Tunicatimonas pelagia: one gene and its partner. The protein of the gene in region 2 interacts with the protein of the main gene of each other region in a pairwise test. Links are inferred from orthologs where the notes say so. Each region holds a gene or a part of one and is shown on either strand. Other genes may lie near its edges.

Region 1 (5,568 bases), 730 kb from region 2 along the record:
CGGCTATTATTCACGATGCCGATAGCAAGGGCGCCATTAGTTATCTGAACCTAGCCAAAGAATTATTGGAAAGAAATCGCCAACTTGCGCGTTGATAGGTAAAATACGCATTGTTATCTATCGGCATAACAATAAAATTGAACGCCCAAATGAGTATCAATAAAACATCAGGAAGACCCACCCGCCGTAAGAATGCTTTAGGGCGCGGCTTAGGAGCACTGCTGGAAGATTCCTCCCAAGAACCTCAAGTGCGGGATAATCCCACTCGGGAATTTAGCTCAATCAACGAAATACCGCTGGACAGTATAGAAGTAAACCCGTTCCAGCCCCGTACTCATTTTGATAAAGAAGCACTGCAAGAGTTAGCTGACTCTATTATGATGCAGGGCATTATTCAGCCCATTACGGTACGCCTTATTGGTACTGACCGCTACCAGATTATTTCAGGAGAGCGACGGGTACAGGCGTCTAAGCTGGCCGGTCTAACCCTCATTCCGGCCTACGTTCGCAAGGCTAACGACCAGCAGATGCTGGAAATGGCTCTGATTGAGAATATCCAGCGGGAAAACCTCAATGCCATTGAAATAGCCCTGAGTTACCAACGGCTGATCTCAGAATGTGACCTGCGGCAGGAGCAACTAGGTGACCGAGTGGGTAAGAACCGCTCTACGGTTAATAATTATTTACGCCTGCTGAAGCTCCCGCCCGATATTCAGGCCGCTTTGCGCGATGCCCGGCTAACTATGGGTCACGCCCGAGCTCTGATTAATGTTGATACCATTGAACAACAACTGCATCTATTCCACCAAATTGTGCAGGAAGATTTATCGGTGCGGCAGGTAGAAGCATTGGTGCGGGAACTAGCTGCTCCCAAAAAGCCAAAACCTACGGCTACTTCCGCCGGAATGTCTTCCGAATTACAAGCGGTACAGAATCAGCTTTCTTCCCACTTTGGCACCCGGGTGCATATCAAAACTACGGGAAAGGAGAAAGGTGAGATTAAAATACCGTACCTATCTACCGAAGATCTGAACCGTATTCTTGACCTGCTGCAAACATGAAGTACGCCTTAGTGGGACTCATTCTGCTTATTATGACTCTGCTGAGCATTTCGGTAGCGTTCGCCCAGGAGGAGAAAGAAGAAAGTTCGCCCGATACGGTCACGGTAGTAGAGGATACCCTTCAGCTTCAACGGGGAGCGGTGGGAGTAAACAAACCCGGTACTGCAGCTCCTGACACCATCGTTATTGAAACCATAGCCGATCAGCACTCACCCCGTCGGGCGGCACTGTACTCAGCCGTACTACCCGGTTTAGGGCAAGCCTACAACGGAAAACCTTGGAAAATCCCAATCATCTACGGCGGTTTTATTACGATGGGGTACTTCATTATTCTACGCAATGATCAGTATCAGTTGTTTTTGAGGGCAAGAAATACGGTTAATAATGGAGGAGAGAATCCATTCTCAGTTTTCCCGCGCAGTCGCTATGCCAATAACGATGACTTTCAAAGTGCTATAGATAATTTTGGGAGAGAGCGGGAGTTCATGGTGATTCTAACTGCCGTACTGTACGGGCTCAATATAATGGATGCTATTGCGGATGCTCATCTCATTGAGTTTGACGTTAACCCGGACCTAAGCATGGATTTGAAGCCAATGGCCGGATCGGCCCTAGCGTACCACGATCATCTAACCCCCACAGTGCCAGCTTGCGGACTTTCTTTTACTATAAGTTTATATTAAGAACATGCGTATTTTACTGATCGGCTACGGAAAGATGGGTAAAACCATTGAGCAAATTGCGTTGCAGCGCAACCACTCCATGGTAGCCCGCATCGATCAGGATAATGCTGACGTTTGGGAAACACTTAACGGTGATTCAGTAGATGTAGCTATTGAGTTTAGCCAACCCGATGCAGCGGTTGCTAACATTCGCCACTGTTTGAGAAGAGGTATTCCGATTGTATCAGGAACTACCGGTTGGTTAGCACATCGGGAGGAAATAGAAACTTTCTGCCGCGAACAGGGTGGCACCTTTTTCTACGCGTCTAATTTCAGCATCGGAGTCAACTTATTTTTCCGACTGAACGCTCAGTTAGCGAAGCTTATCGGGGATTACCCGCAGTACCAGGCCAGCGTAGAAGAAACGCATCATACGGAAAAGCTAGATGCTCCCAGTGGCACGGCCATTACCATTGCCGAAGGAATGCTGGAACACCTACCGCTTACCAACTGGGTGCTGCAAGAGACAGAACAGGATAGGTCAGCAGCTCAACTGCCCATTCAGGCTAAACGTGAACCAGATGTACCGGGCACCCACCTAGTTCGCTATCAATCAGCAGAAGATACCATTGAGATAAAGCATACTGCCCATAGCCGGAAAGGCTTTGCCCTGGGAGCCGTAGTGGTGGCCGAATGGATTGTGCAGCAGCAGAAAAGCGGAGTGCTCACCATGAACGATTTTCTAAAATGATAGGTATTTCCTTTGAGGCACACTATTTTCGCAAGATTGCTGTTAACAGCATGTTTGAATTTTGTTTTTATAAGTAAAAATATAAGATTCAAATATGCTCTCATAGCAGGTAACGATATTTGAAATAAGCACGTATGGCAACATTTCTTAAGAAGAAGAAAGCAGAAGATCAGACTTCCGATACCCGTACTTCCCCGAAAGCTCCTAAGTCTAAAACCCGCGAATGGGTTGATGCGATTGTGTTTGCGGTAATCGCCGCTACTTTTATTCGATGGCTATTCCTGGAGGCTTTCACTATTCCTACTCCCTCAATGGAGAACTCGTTGCTAGTGGGTGATTTTCTGTTTGTGAGCAAGATGCACTACGGAGCCCGCACTCCGAAAACTCCGCTGCAAATGCCTTTGACGCATCAAAAAATTTGGGGCACGGATATTCCTTCGTACGTTGATTGGATTCAGCTACCCCAGTACCGCTTGCCGGGTTTTTCCCACGTAAAACGAGGCGATGTAGTGGTATTTAATTACCCCACCGAGCATCAGTACCCTACTGATTTGAAAACTAACTACATTAAACGTTGCGTGGCCGTTCCGGGCGATGTGATTGAAATAAAAGATCGGCAGGTGTACATAAATAACGATATTTTGCCCGACCCTCCTGGCGTACAGTATTATTACAACATCAAAACGGATGAAACTATCAATGATCGGATTTTTGATCGATATAAAATATCAGAATTTGATCGTGCTTCGGATGGTTACTACGTTCACATTACCCCTGAGGTAGCTCAGGAGTTTGAGAAACTACCCTTCGTAAAATCAGTAAGTCCTACGTATGTGCCCGAAAACCAAGTAAACCCTCAGATATTTCCTGACCCCAGCGTTTTCCTCTGGAACGAAAACTTTTTCGGCCCCTTGGAAGTACCCTCCGAAGGGCAGCAGATTGAGCTAACCAATGAAAATATCACCAAGTACGAGTACATCATTAAGTACTACGAAGGACACGACGAAGTAGAGAAGCGGGACGGAAAACTGTACATTGACGGAGAGGCAGTGGAGACCTATACGTTTAAGCAGAACTACTACTTTATGATGGGGGATAACCGCCATAACTCCCTAGATTCTCGCTTCTGGGGCTTTGTACCCGCCGATCATATTGTGGGCAAAGCCTTCTTCATCTGGCTATCTATCGATCCCAACGAGAGCTTCTTTAGCAAAATTCGCTGGAGCCGTTTGCTTAATTTGATTGAATGATTTTGGGTATTGGGGGTTAGATTTTAGGGATTAGGTCTTTTCTAATCCCCAAATCCTAAAACCCAACACCTAGTTTCACCACTCAATCTCTTCTTTGCCCTGTTGCTTCAGGTATTCATTGGCTTTCTTGAAGTGTTCGTTGCCGAAGAAGCCTCGGTCGGCAGCGAAGGGCGATGGGTGGGCCGACTTCAGTACGTGGTGTTTGCTTTCGTCAATAATGGCTCCCTTTTTTTGAGCGTACGCTCCCCACAGCAGAAAGACAATATTTTCCCGCTCATCTGAAACCTTCTGAATCACCGCATCGGTAAACTCTTCCCAGCCTTTCTTTTGGTGAGAACCAGCCTGCCGCGCCCGCACCGTAAGGGTAGAGTTAATTAGTAAAACTCCCTGCTGCGCCCAACGTTCCAGATTTCCACTATCCGGAATAGGTGTATCGTATTCATTTTTGATTTCCTTGAAAATATTTATGAGCGAGGGTGGTTTCGTAATGCCGTCCCGCACCGAGAACGCTAGTCCGTTAGCCTGCTTAGGGCCGTGGTAGGGGTCTTGCCCTAAAATGACTACTTTCACCTGGTTGAAGGGAGTAAGATCAAAGGCCCGGAAAATTTCCTTCCCCGGAGGGTACACCACCTGATTTTTATATTCGGAACGAAGAAACTCAGCCAGTGCTTCAAAATACGGTTTATTAAATTCGTCGGTTAGCTTTTCCTTCCAGGAAGGAGCAATGCGTACATCCATAGTGATTTGTGTAGTTTATTCTAAACTTATCGTTAACTTTCCGCGTAAATAAAAATAACTATGGTAACAGAAATCACAGAAGGCGTAAGGGTCACTGTTGAGACAGAATATCAACCAGAATATTCTGATCCCAGCCAAAGCCACTATGTGTTTACTTACCAAGTTGCTATTGAGAATAACAGTAATTTCACTGTAAAGTTATTACGTCGCCACTGGGAAGTAATTGATGCCGGATACCCTCAGCGAGATGTAGAGGGCGAAGGGGTAATTGGCAAGCAGCCCACTTTAGAGCCTCAGCAACAGCATCAGTACGTATCGGGCTGCAATCTTAAATCGGGAATTGGCAAAATGAAGGGTACTTTTCTTATGGAGCGAATTACCGACGGAAAGCAATTTCGAGCTGTGATTCCTGAATTCACCCTAATCGCCCCGTACCGGGTCAATTAAATTTTTTTCATGCTTTCGCTCTGGCAAAAGCGCTCGCTAGCTATAGGCTACTGGCAATACTGGCTTCACGCAGTCAACCAGCACGCTCTGCATGCCCCATTCATTTATCAGTTTTATCAGGATGTTATTCGCAACCGTAGCACCCATTCAGCTTTTGAGGCAATTGAACAGTACCGACGTAGCTTACTGGCATCCCAAGAAAACGTAACGTTTCACTCAATGGGGGCAGCTTCCCAGGTAGATCGGTCGAGCGACATTTCAGTAAAAAGGATTGCCCGTCACTCTTTGAGCAAGCCTCGGTTTGGCCGCTTCCTCTACCACCTTACTCAATTTCAGCAGCCCCGGTATATTGTAGAGCTGGGCACCTCACTGGGAGTTACTACCTTATATTTATCGTTGGCCGGCGACGACTGCGCCGTTTACACACTAGAAGGTTGCCACGATGTTGCTACCATTGCCCAGCAAGCTTTTCTAAATGTACAACGCCCAAACATTGAACTACGAGAAGGCAATATTGACCATACCCTGCCTCAACTGCTACAAGAAATTCCTCAGGTAGATTTGGCCTACATAGATGCTAACCATCGTTTTGAGCCTACGCTGAACTATTTTTCGCAGTTGCTGGCAAAAACCCATGAGCAAAGCATTCTAATTTTTGA
Region 2 (8,138 bases):
GACGGGGGTACTGGTGAGGCTTCGTTCACGCTTACTGTTTAGGAGAACGGCGGGGGTGGCGGAACAGCAACTTGTGATTTTGGCACTCCGTCGAGTAGTAGCTTGCCTTCGGTCGATAAAGTCTATAAAAACGTATACGTGCTGGGTTTGGGAGGGCCTGATCTCTCTAATATTGCTGAGTTGAGGATCAATTGGGCGAATGAGTCGTGGGGGAATGGTCTTTGGGAAATGGCATTTCAGACCAATAACGGTACACCGGCTTGGTGGACTGATCTTCGGGAAACTTCGTCTAATACATTTGCCTCAACTTCTCCATCGGTTACATTTATTAATTCTAACTTTCCCGGATTGAACGGTTCTTATTGGGTGACTTTAGATGATGGCAACTTCGTAATGGTTTCCAAAACCGATGACTTTGTAATCTACTTCAGCAACTCCAGCACTGCCCCACCTTGCGGAACTAATGCTCGCCGAGCTAGTGGAATAAAAGAGACCGTTTCGTCGCCTAATGATTTTGCTGAACCATTTGCAGTATATCCCAATCCCGCTACCGATTACCTAACGGTAGAAGGGGTAGAAACTGATGCCACCATCCGTATTCTCACAGTACTGGGGCAGGAAAAGGAGATCGTAAAAAGTCAGAATCGTATCGACGTAACCAGTTTCCAACCCGGAATGTATATTCTTGATATAAACGGAAGAAAATCTAGCTTTATCAAAGAGTAGTTCTACTAAGTTACCTCCAGCTAAGAAGGGTTGCTGAACTTTACAGTAACCCTTCTTTTTTGACTGCCATTGCAGAAAACTGCATACAGTGCAGTAAAGGATTGCTTCACACTGCTTTGATATTAAAATACCGATCGGTATCTTTGTGATAAGTATTATGAGAAATCCCGAAGCTACCCGCAAATTAATTATTGATAAATCGCTGGCTCTATTTAATACCCAGGGTTATCAAACAACATCACTGTCTGATATTACCGAGGCCACTGGAATGACCAAAGGGGCAATCTATGCTAATTTTAGCAATAAAGAAGATGTAGCTTCCGCAGCGTTTGATCGCGCAGTAGAGATCGTTTTAGGTAGAGTACGAGAATGTATCCGGGAGGCACCCACCGCCCCGCTAAAGCTTAGGGCAATACTGCAATATTATGAAAAATATGTTCTGAACCCGCCAATTCCGGGTGGTTGTCCAGTGTTAAACTCAGCAGTAGAGGCTGATGACAATAATCCTTTGCTGCGTACTAAGGTCGTCCGTCTGATAACCAAGATTAAAGATTCTCTCCGGCAGATTGTACACCGAGGGATTTTAGAGAAGCAGTTGCACGAAGATTTGGATGCGGACGCCTTCATAATGCTCTACTACGGGGCTATTGAGGGGGCAATTATGGTATCAAGGGTAGAAGGCGATCGGGATTCATTTGTTGATATGAGCCGATTTTTGACCCAGCTTATTGACCAATATTCGCTATAATTATTTATTAGAAACCAATCGGTATTTATATGAAACCTGCTGTCGTGATTCAAGGTGATGGAAAGAATATTAGCCGTCCGGCATCGCATCCCCGTAAATCTAACTGGAAGCTCACCTTCTTGAAAAAGAGTTTACCGATACTCCAGCATATTGCTCCCGGTAAAGTAGCCAAAATTATTTGGCAATATTTTGTTCGTCCGGGAAAGGCACGTTTTTCTGATGCACAGTCAGCCTTGGTAGAAAAAGCTGAGGTAGCAACAATGACGTATCATGGTCATGAGATTGTTACCTACCGATGGGGTGAGTCAGGACCCAAAGTACTGCTTTGTCACGGTTGGAGATCTAAAGCCGCTGATTTCCGCCGAATGATTGAAGCGTTAGTAAAGCAGGGCTACGTGGTAGAAGGTATCGATATGAAAGCCCACGGTAATTCGGAGGGTGAAGCCACCGCGTTACCTGAGTTTATCGAGATCTTTAAAGAGCACTACGTTAAAAATGCGCCTTACCACACCGTAATTGGTTACTCTTTGGGTGGTATAACCGCAGGTATGGTAATGACGGAAATCACTCCCAATTTACACCCTGAACATCTAGTACTTATGGCATTCCCACCCTACGTTCGCTATTTTTTCCGCGATATTGTTGAACAGGCTGGGTGTAACGAACAGGTTTATGAGCGGTTTTGTGGCTTCGTGGAGAAATATTATCACCAGACAGTAGACTATTACGATTTGCGAAAGAATCTGGCTCAGGTCACGGAGAGCAATATTTACCTGATTTACGATGAGGACGACCAAACTGTGCCGATCGCTAAAGGGGAAGAGCTATGGTCAGCTGTGCCCAACGCCACTTTTGTGCGAACCCAAAAAATGGGACACTATCAGATTATTGCTAACAGAAAGGTGATTGACTACATCGTCCAAACGATCAATCAGCCGGAGAAGGTTGCGGAAAGCTAAGCGATTACCCCCAATAATGATCGAACTTCTTGAGCGATACTAGCTGGGTCATAACCACATTCGGTATGCAGTTGAATCTGTTCACCATGCTCAACAATCTGGTCAGGAATACCTAACCGTTTCACTGAGGCAGTGTAGCCATGATCGACCATAAATTCTAAAACAGCACTACCAACTCCCCCCATTAGGCAGCCATCTTCCACCGTGATTACTCGAGTGAAGCGAGAAAATACTTCGTGAAGCAGAGCTTCGTCCAATGGTTTTACAAAGCGGAGATCATAGTGGGCTGGATGTACGCCTTCTTGAGCCAAAGCTTCACAAGCTTCTACTGCATAATTTCCGACGTGCCCGATAGTTAGTATCGCTACTTCTTCACCATCCTGTACACATCGTCCGGTGCCTACCGGAATTTCTTCTATTGGAGTACGCCAATTCGGCATCACTCCCTGTCCTCGGGGGTAACGAATTGAAAAAGCTCCTTCTTTGTATTGGGTAGCCGTATACATCAGATTGCGTAACTCAGCTTCATTCATTGGGGCGGAGACCACAATGTTGGGTAGGCAACGCATATACGCCAGATCGTACGCTCCGTGGTGGGTGGGACCGTCGGCTCCGGCGATTCCAGCTCGATCGAGGCAGAAAATTACCGGAAGTTTTTGGATACAGACATCGTGCACTACTTGATCGTAGGCTCGCTGCATGAAAGTGCTATAAATATTGCAGAACGGAATCAACCCCTGTGTAGCTAGCCCAGCCGAGAAAGTAACTGCATGTTGCTCGGCGATTCCCACATCAAATGCCCGGTCGGGCATTTCTTTCATCATAATATTCATTGAGGAACCCGAAGGCATAGCCGGAGTGATACCGACAATCTTCTCATTCTCCTTGGCTAATTCTACGATAGTTTCGCCAAATACGTGCTGGTACTTAGGAGGCTGAGGAGTATCGTGTACTTTCTTACGAATCTCTCCGGTTACTTTATCAAATTTACCCGGAGCATGCCACTTGGTTTGGTCTTTCTCGGCTTGCAAGTAGCCTTTGCCTTTTACCGTGACGCAGTGCAGAATTTTTGGCCCGGGAATCTTCTTCAAGTCCTCCATCACGCTGACCAGATGGTTCACATCGTGCCCATCTACCGGACCGAAGTAGCGTAGGTTAAGCGACTCAAATAGATTACTTTGTTTCAGTAAAAATGATTTGATGCTACTTTCTACCTTAGAAGCAATTTCTTGGGGATTCGTACCAAACTTACTTACTTTACCTAGTAACCTCCACACATCATCACGAACCTTGTTGTACGTCTGAGAGGTGGTAATATCCGTCAGATAATCCTTCAGTGCCCCCACATTAGGATCAATAGACATGCAGTTATCGTTCAGAACAATCAGCAGATTGGTATCTGAAACTCCGGCGTGGTTCATTGCCTCAAAGGCCATTCCCCCGGTCATAGCTCCATCACCAATCACGGCAATATGCTGCCGCTTTTTATCTCCTTGGTACTTAGAGGCTACTGCCATGCCTAATGCGGCGGAAATGGAAGTAGACGAGTGCCCTACCCCAAAAGTATCGTACTCGCTTTCACTACGCTTCGGAAAGCCCGAAAGGCCATTATACAATCGGTTGGTATGGAAATTATCTCGCCGCCCGGTCAGAATCTTATGACCGTAAGCTTGATGTCCCACATCCCAGACGAGTTGATCGTAGGGGGTATTAAAAGCCGAATGAAGGGCTACTGTAAGCTCAATAACTCCTAAACTGGCTCCGAAGTGCCCTCCGTAAACAGATACATTATCAACAATAAACTGCCGTAGCTCGGTGGCGAGTTGCACCCGTTGTTCGGCGGTTAAATGTTTAAGATCAGTGGGGCTATTAACAGTAGATAACAATTTGCCGGGTTTAATCAGCATAGTGAGTGGTTTAATGATGTGGTAAGAAAACTACCATTCAGTTCAATTGTTTATTCGGTTGGGTTGGCTGTAACTAATTGTACGAAAATGCAAAAGAACAGTTTTTTCACCAAACGGACAGCGAATTAGCCCGATTATATTATAAATTTGTGTTGGTCAACTCATAACTGGCCAGCTTTAATTTGATTTGCCTGACCAACTAAAGTAGCTCTGTTGTGAGTTTTGAAATTAAACTACCCTTATTCGAAGGCCCTTTTGATCTACTACTGTTCTTTATTGAGCGCGATGAGCTAGATATTCATGATATTCCGATCTCTACAATTACCAACGACTTTTTGAGCTATCTGCATGAGCTAGATCAAATGAACATTGAGGTAGCCAGCGAGTTTATACTGGTAGCAGCTACGCTGATGCGGATTAAAGCTAAAGTTCTGCTCCCTCGTCCGGTGCTGAACGAGGAAGGTGAAGAAATAGATCCGCGCGATGAGCTAGTTAAACATTTGCTAGAATACAAAAAGTACAAATCAGTGGTGCAGGAGTTAGCAGCGATGGAGGAGGAGCGTATGCAGCAGTACGAGCGAGGGAATGTGATGCAGGAGTTGCGGGCATTGGCGCAGGAGCAGCAGGTAGAAACCGAACTACAGCACGTAGATTTATATAAACTACTGAAAGTTTATGAGAAGGTGTGGGTTCGATTTACCGAAGAAAAAAAGGATAACTCGCACCGTGTAGTGCAGTATCCGTACACCGTAGAAGGGCAAAAGGGATTTATCCGACAGTTGTTAAGTAAGCAGCCTCGTGATGTCTCCTTTGTAACGATTATTGAACATAACCCGAATAAAATTGCGGTAATTTTTAACTTTTTAGCCATTTTAGAACTATTACAAATCAGTGAAATAACCATTAAGATTGGCGAAGGCTACAACAATTTTTGGGTATACCGAACGGAAGATGCGGAGCAGGCATGAATATTAATTCCAAAGAAATTTTTAAAACGCTTAATCCAAATAGAATCTGGGTTCCGGTACTGATTGGAGTCGGGATTGTAGCGTATCTATTCATCAGTGATCCTGATTTTTCGGCGGATAAGCTCAGCTTAATCTTTGATGCGGAGCTGTGGCCACTGTTTCTGGCTCTCTTAGTTATTCTTATCCGGGACACCGGCTACGTGTACCGGATTAAAGTGCTAACCAATCATGATCTTACCTGGGAGAGCAGCATCTACGTAATCATTCTTTGGGAATTTGCATCAGCCGTTACTCCTTCGGTGGTTGGCGGAACCACCATTGTGGTGTTTGTGCTCATGAAGGAGGGAATTAAGTTTGGGCGAGCCTTAGCTTACGTGATGCTGACGGCCATTCTGGATAACCTGTTCTTTTTAGTAATGTCGCCCTTGGCATTGCTGTATTCCAAACAGGAGTTGTTTCCCGATTCGGAAGATATGCAAGTGCAGCTAGGCAATAGCTTGCAGGTGCTCTTTCTACTAAGCTATAGCCTTATTGCGGTGTACACATCCATTATGGCTTATGCTTTGCTAATTCGTCCGCGAGGGTTTAAGTGGTTTTTGCTTAGGATTGGAAACCTTCCGTTTATCCGGCGGTGGAAGCACCATCTTAATAATCACGGTGATGAGGTGATTTTAGCTTCAAAACAACTACGCGGTAAACGCGGACGATACTGGATTTCTGTTTTGCTCTTCACTTTCCTCATTTGGATAGCCCGCTACGCAGTGCTGAATTGTTTAGTAACTGCTTTTGCGGAAGTAAGCTGGAGCGAACATCTGCTAATCTTTTGTCGCCACCTAATGATGTGGATTGTAATGCTGGTTTCTCCCACCCCTGGCAGTAGCGGTACCGCCGAGTTTTTCTTCAATCAGTTTTTCTACGAATTTTTGGGTGATTACACCATTGTCACCAACATTTTGTGGCGAATGCTCACCTATTATCCTTATTTGTTGCTGGGAGCAATTTTCCTACCTAGGTGGATAAAAAGAGTCTTTTTTAAGAAGAAAGAGGAAGAGAAGAAAGCACCTACCGTAGAAATACTGAAGTAGGTTACGAGAGTAGGTAGGGTATCTCTTTAATAAAACAGCCGAAGTCTCTTGCTCAGTGGCAAAAGACTTCGGTTGTTTTCGTTTTCTAGTGTGCGTTTTCAATGCGTTGACTATAATCCGCCCGGTTAAAAATACACCTCGGCAAAAGTTTGTAGGTGTTAAGACCGTTCAGTCTCAGCGAAGAAAAAGCTACCTTCTTGCTGCGCCGTTTCATCGGCATCGGAGCCGTGTACCGCATTGGCTTCAATTGACTTGGCGTAGAGTTTACGGATGGTACCTTCTTCCGCATCAGCCGGGTTGGTAGCTCCAATCAACTTACGGAAATCGGCTACCGCATTATCTTTTTCCAGAATTAATGCTACAATCGGCCCCGACGACATGTAGTCGGTCAGGTCGTTGTAAAACGGACGCTCTTTATGCACTTCGTAGAATTTTCCAGCGGTTGCTTTGCTAAGCTGCGTCTTTTTCATCGCCACAATGCGAAAGCCTGCTTCCTCCATCATTTTCAGAATTGCGCCAATATTGCCTTCCGCTACCGCATCAGGTTTAATCATAGAAAAGGTTCGGTTTCCTGCCATGTTTCTTAATTTATACTAACTTACAAATTGTGAATAGTTATCAGTGATCTGTATTCTGACTATCCATTGAAATCAACTTTATCTTGGCACAAAGCTAAGAGTTTATCTGCATCTTCCCGAATTTTTCCTAAAATTGATCTATGCACCGTCGCCAGTTTTTTCGTAAGACCACCGCTGCCTCGCTAGGCAGTTTTTTAGTTTCTTCCGCTTCCACCATTGCCCCGCCAACTACTCTAAAACCCAACCGTCTGAAAGAAGGGGATACCATCGGTTTAATCACCCCCTCCCGCTACCTGACTGAGGAAAAGCTGCGCGAATCGGTAGAAAACCTAGCCAAACTCGGCTTCCGGGTGAAGTATACCGAAAATATGCTGGTGAAGAAGGGCTACTTAGGTGGCACGGATCAGCAACGAGCCGATGATATTAACCAAATGTTTGCTGACGACAGTGTAGACGGAATTATGTGTGCGGCGGGCGGTTACGGCACTACCCGCTTACTTCCCTACTTAGACTACGATATGATTCGTAACAACCCAAAAGTGCTGATCGGCTACAGTGATATTACCGGACTACTCTACGGCTTGCACAGCCAAACCGGACTGATTTGCTTTCACGGACCAATGGGTACTTCGGATTATAACGATTATACCACCCAGTACTTCCGCCAACTACTAATGGAACCCCAAAACGAACTTACCTATCAGAATCCAGAAAGTATTAGTGAGGAAGAGTTGGTACCTCTCTATCTGCAAGACGAAGAAGATACTACCATCTCTACCGCTGAGCTCATTACTCTCTCGCCCGGCGTAGCTGAGGGAACGTTGGTAGGCGGAAACCTCACGCTGGTCAGCTCTATGTGCGGTACTCCCTACGATATTGATATGCGCGATAAGATTGTGTTTCTGGAAGACGTAGGCGAAGCTCCCTATCGTATCGACCGTATGCTCACCCAACTACTACTCGACCCCAATAAACTTCCGGCAGCCAAGGGTGTAGTGCTCGGCCTTTTCACCGACTGCGAAACCGACAATGAAGACAAATCCTTCTCCCTCGCCCAAGTACTCTACGACCGACTCGCTTCTCTCGGCATTCCCGTGCTCTACGGCCTGATGTTCGGTCACATCAAACGTAACGCAACGATTCCGGTTGGTATTCAGGCAAGGCTGG

What was found. The genes of interacting proteins can lie anywhere in the genome.
Region 1: the proteins of P0M28_RS13025 (region 2) and ung interact in binary tests that used the Escherichia coli proteins (3 or more experiments, as listed by UniProt). The link is inferred for Tunicatimonas pelagia from one-to-one orthologs.

What each region holds. Positions count from the first base shown.
Region 1 is NZ_CP120683.1:3,790,437-3,796,004, reverse strand. Bases 2,632-5,568 are described here. They hold ung (uracil-DNA glycosylase), read right to left. Parts: upstream 4,463-5,568; coding sequence 3,800-4,462; downstream 2,632-3,799. Other genes in these bases: P0M28_RS16230 (O-methyltransferase), read left to right, coding at 4,919-5,568; apaG (Co2+/Mg2+ efflux facilitator ApaG/CorD), read left to right, coding at 4,523-4,909; lepB (signal peptidase I), read left to right, coding at 2,632-3,724. Outside these bases: P0M28_RS16265 (ParA family protein), read left to right, coding at 1-95; P0M28_RS16260 (ParB/RepB/Spo0J family partition protein), read left to right, coding at 150-1,061; P0M28_RS16255 (DUF5683 domain-containing protein), read left to right, coding at 1,058-1,744; dapB (4-hydroxy-tetrahydrodipicolinate reductase), read left to right, coding at 1,749-2,474; more of lepB, read left to right, coding at 2,609-2,631. UniProt on the Escherichia coli protein: Excises uracil residues from the DNA which can arise as a result of misincorporation of dUMP residues by DNA polymerase or due to deamination of cytosine.
Region 2 is NZ_CP120683.1:3,058,305-3,066,442, forward strand. The notes cover bases 5,262-8,138. They hold P0M28_RS13025 (nucleoside-diphosphate kinase), read right to left. Parts: upstream 6,972-8,138; coding sequence 6,552-6,971; downstream 5,262-6,551. Other genes in these bases: P0M28_RS13015 (segregation and condensation protein A), read left to right, coding at 5,262-5,308; P0M28_RS13020 (lysylphosphatidylglycerol synthase transmembrane domain-containing protein), read left to right, coding at 5,305-6,393; P0M28_RS13030 (S66 peptidase family protein), read left to right, coding at 7,112-8,138. Outside these bases: P0M28_RS12990 (cellulase family glycosylhydrolase), read left to right, coding at 1-42; P0M28_RS12995 (T9SS type A sorting domain-containing protein), read left to right, coding at 103-726; P0M28_RS13000 (TetR/AcrR family transcriptional regulator), read left to right, coding at 884-1,474; P0M28_RS13005 (alpha/beta hydrolase), read left to right, coding at 1,504-2,433; dxs (1-deoxy-D-xylulose-5-phosphate synthase), read right to left, coding at 2,430-4,340; more of P0M28_RS13015, read left to right, coding at 4,556-5,261. UniProt on the Escherichia coli protein: Major role in the synthesis of nucleoside triphosphates other than ATP. The ATP gamma phosphate is transferred to the NDP beta phosphate via a ping-pong mechanism, using a phosphorylated active-site intermediate.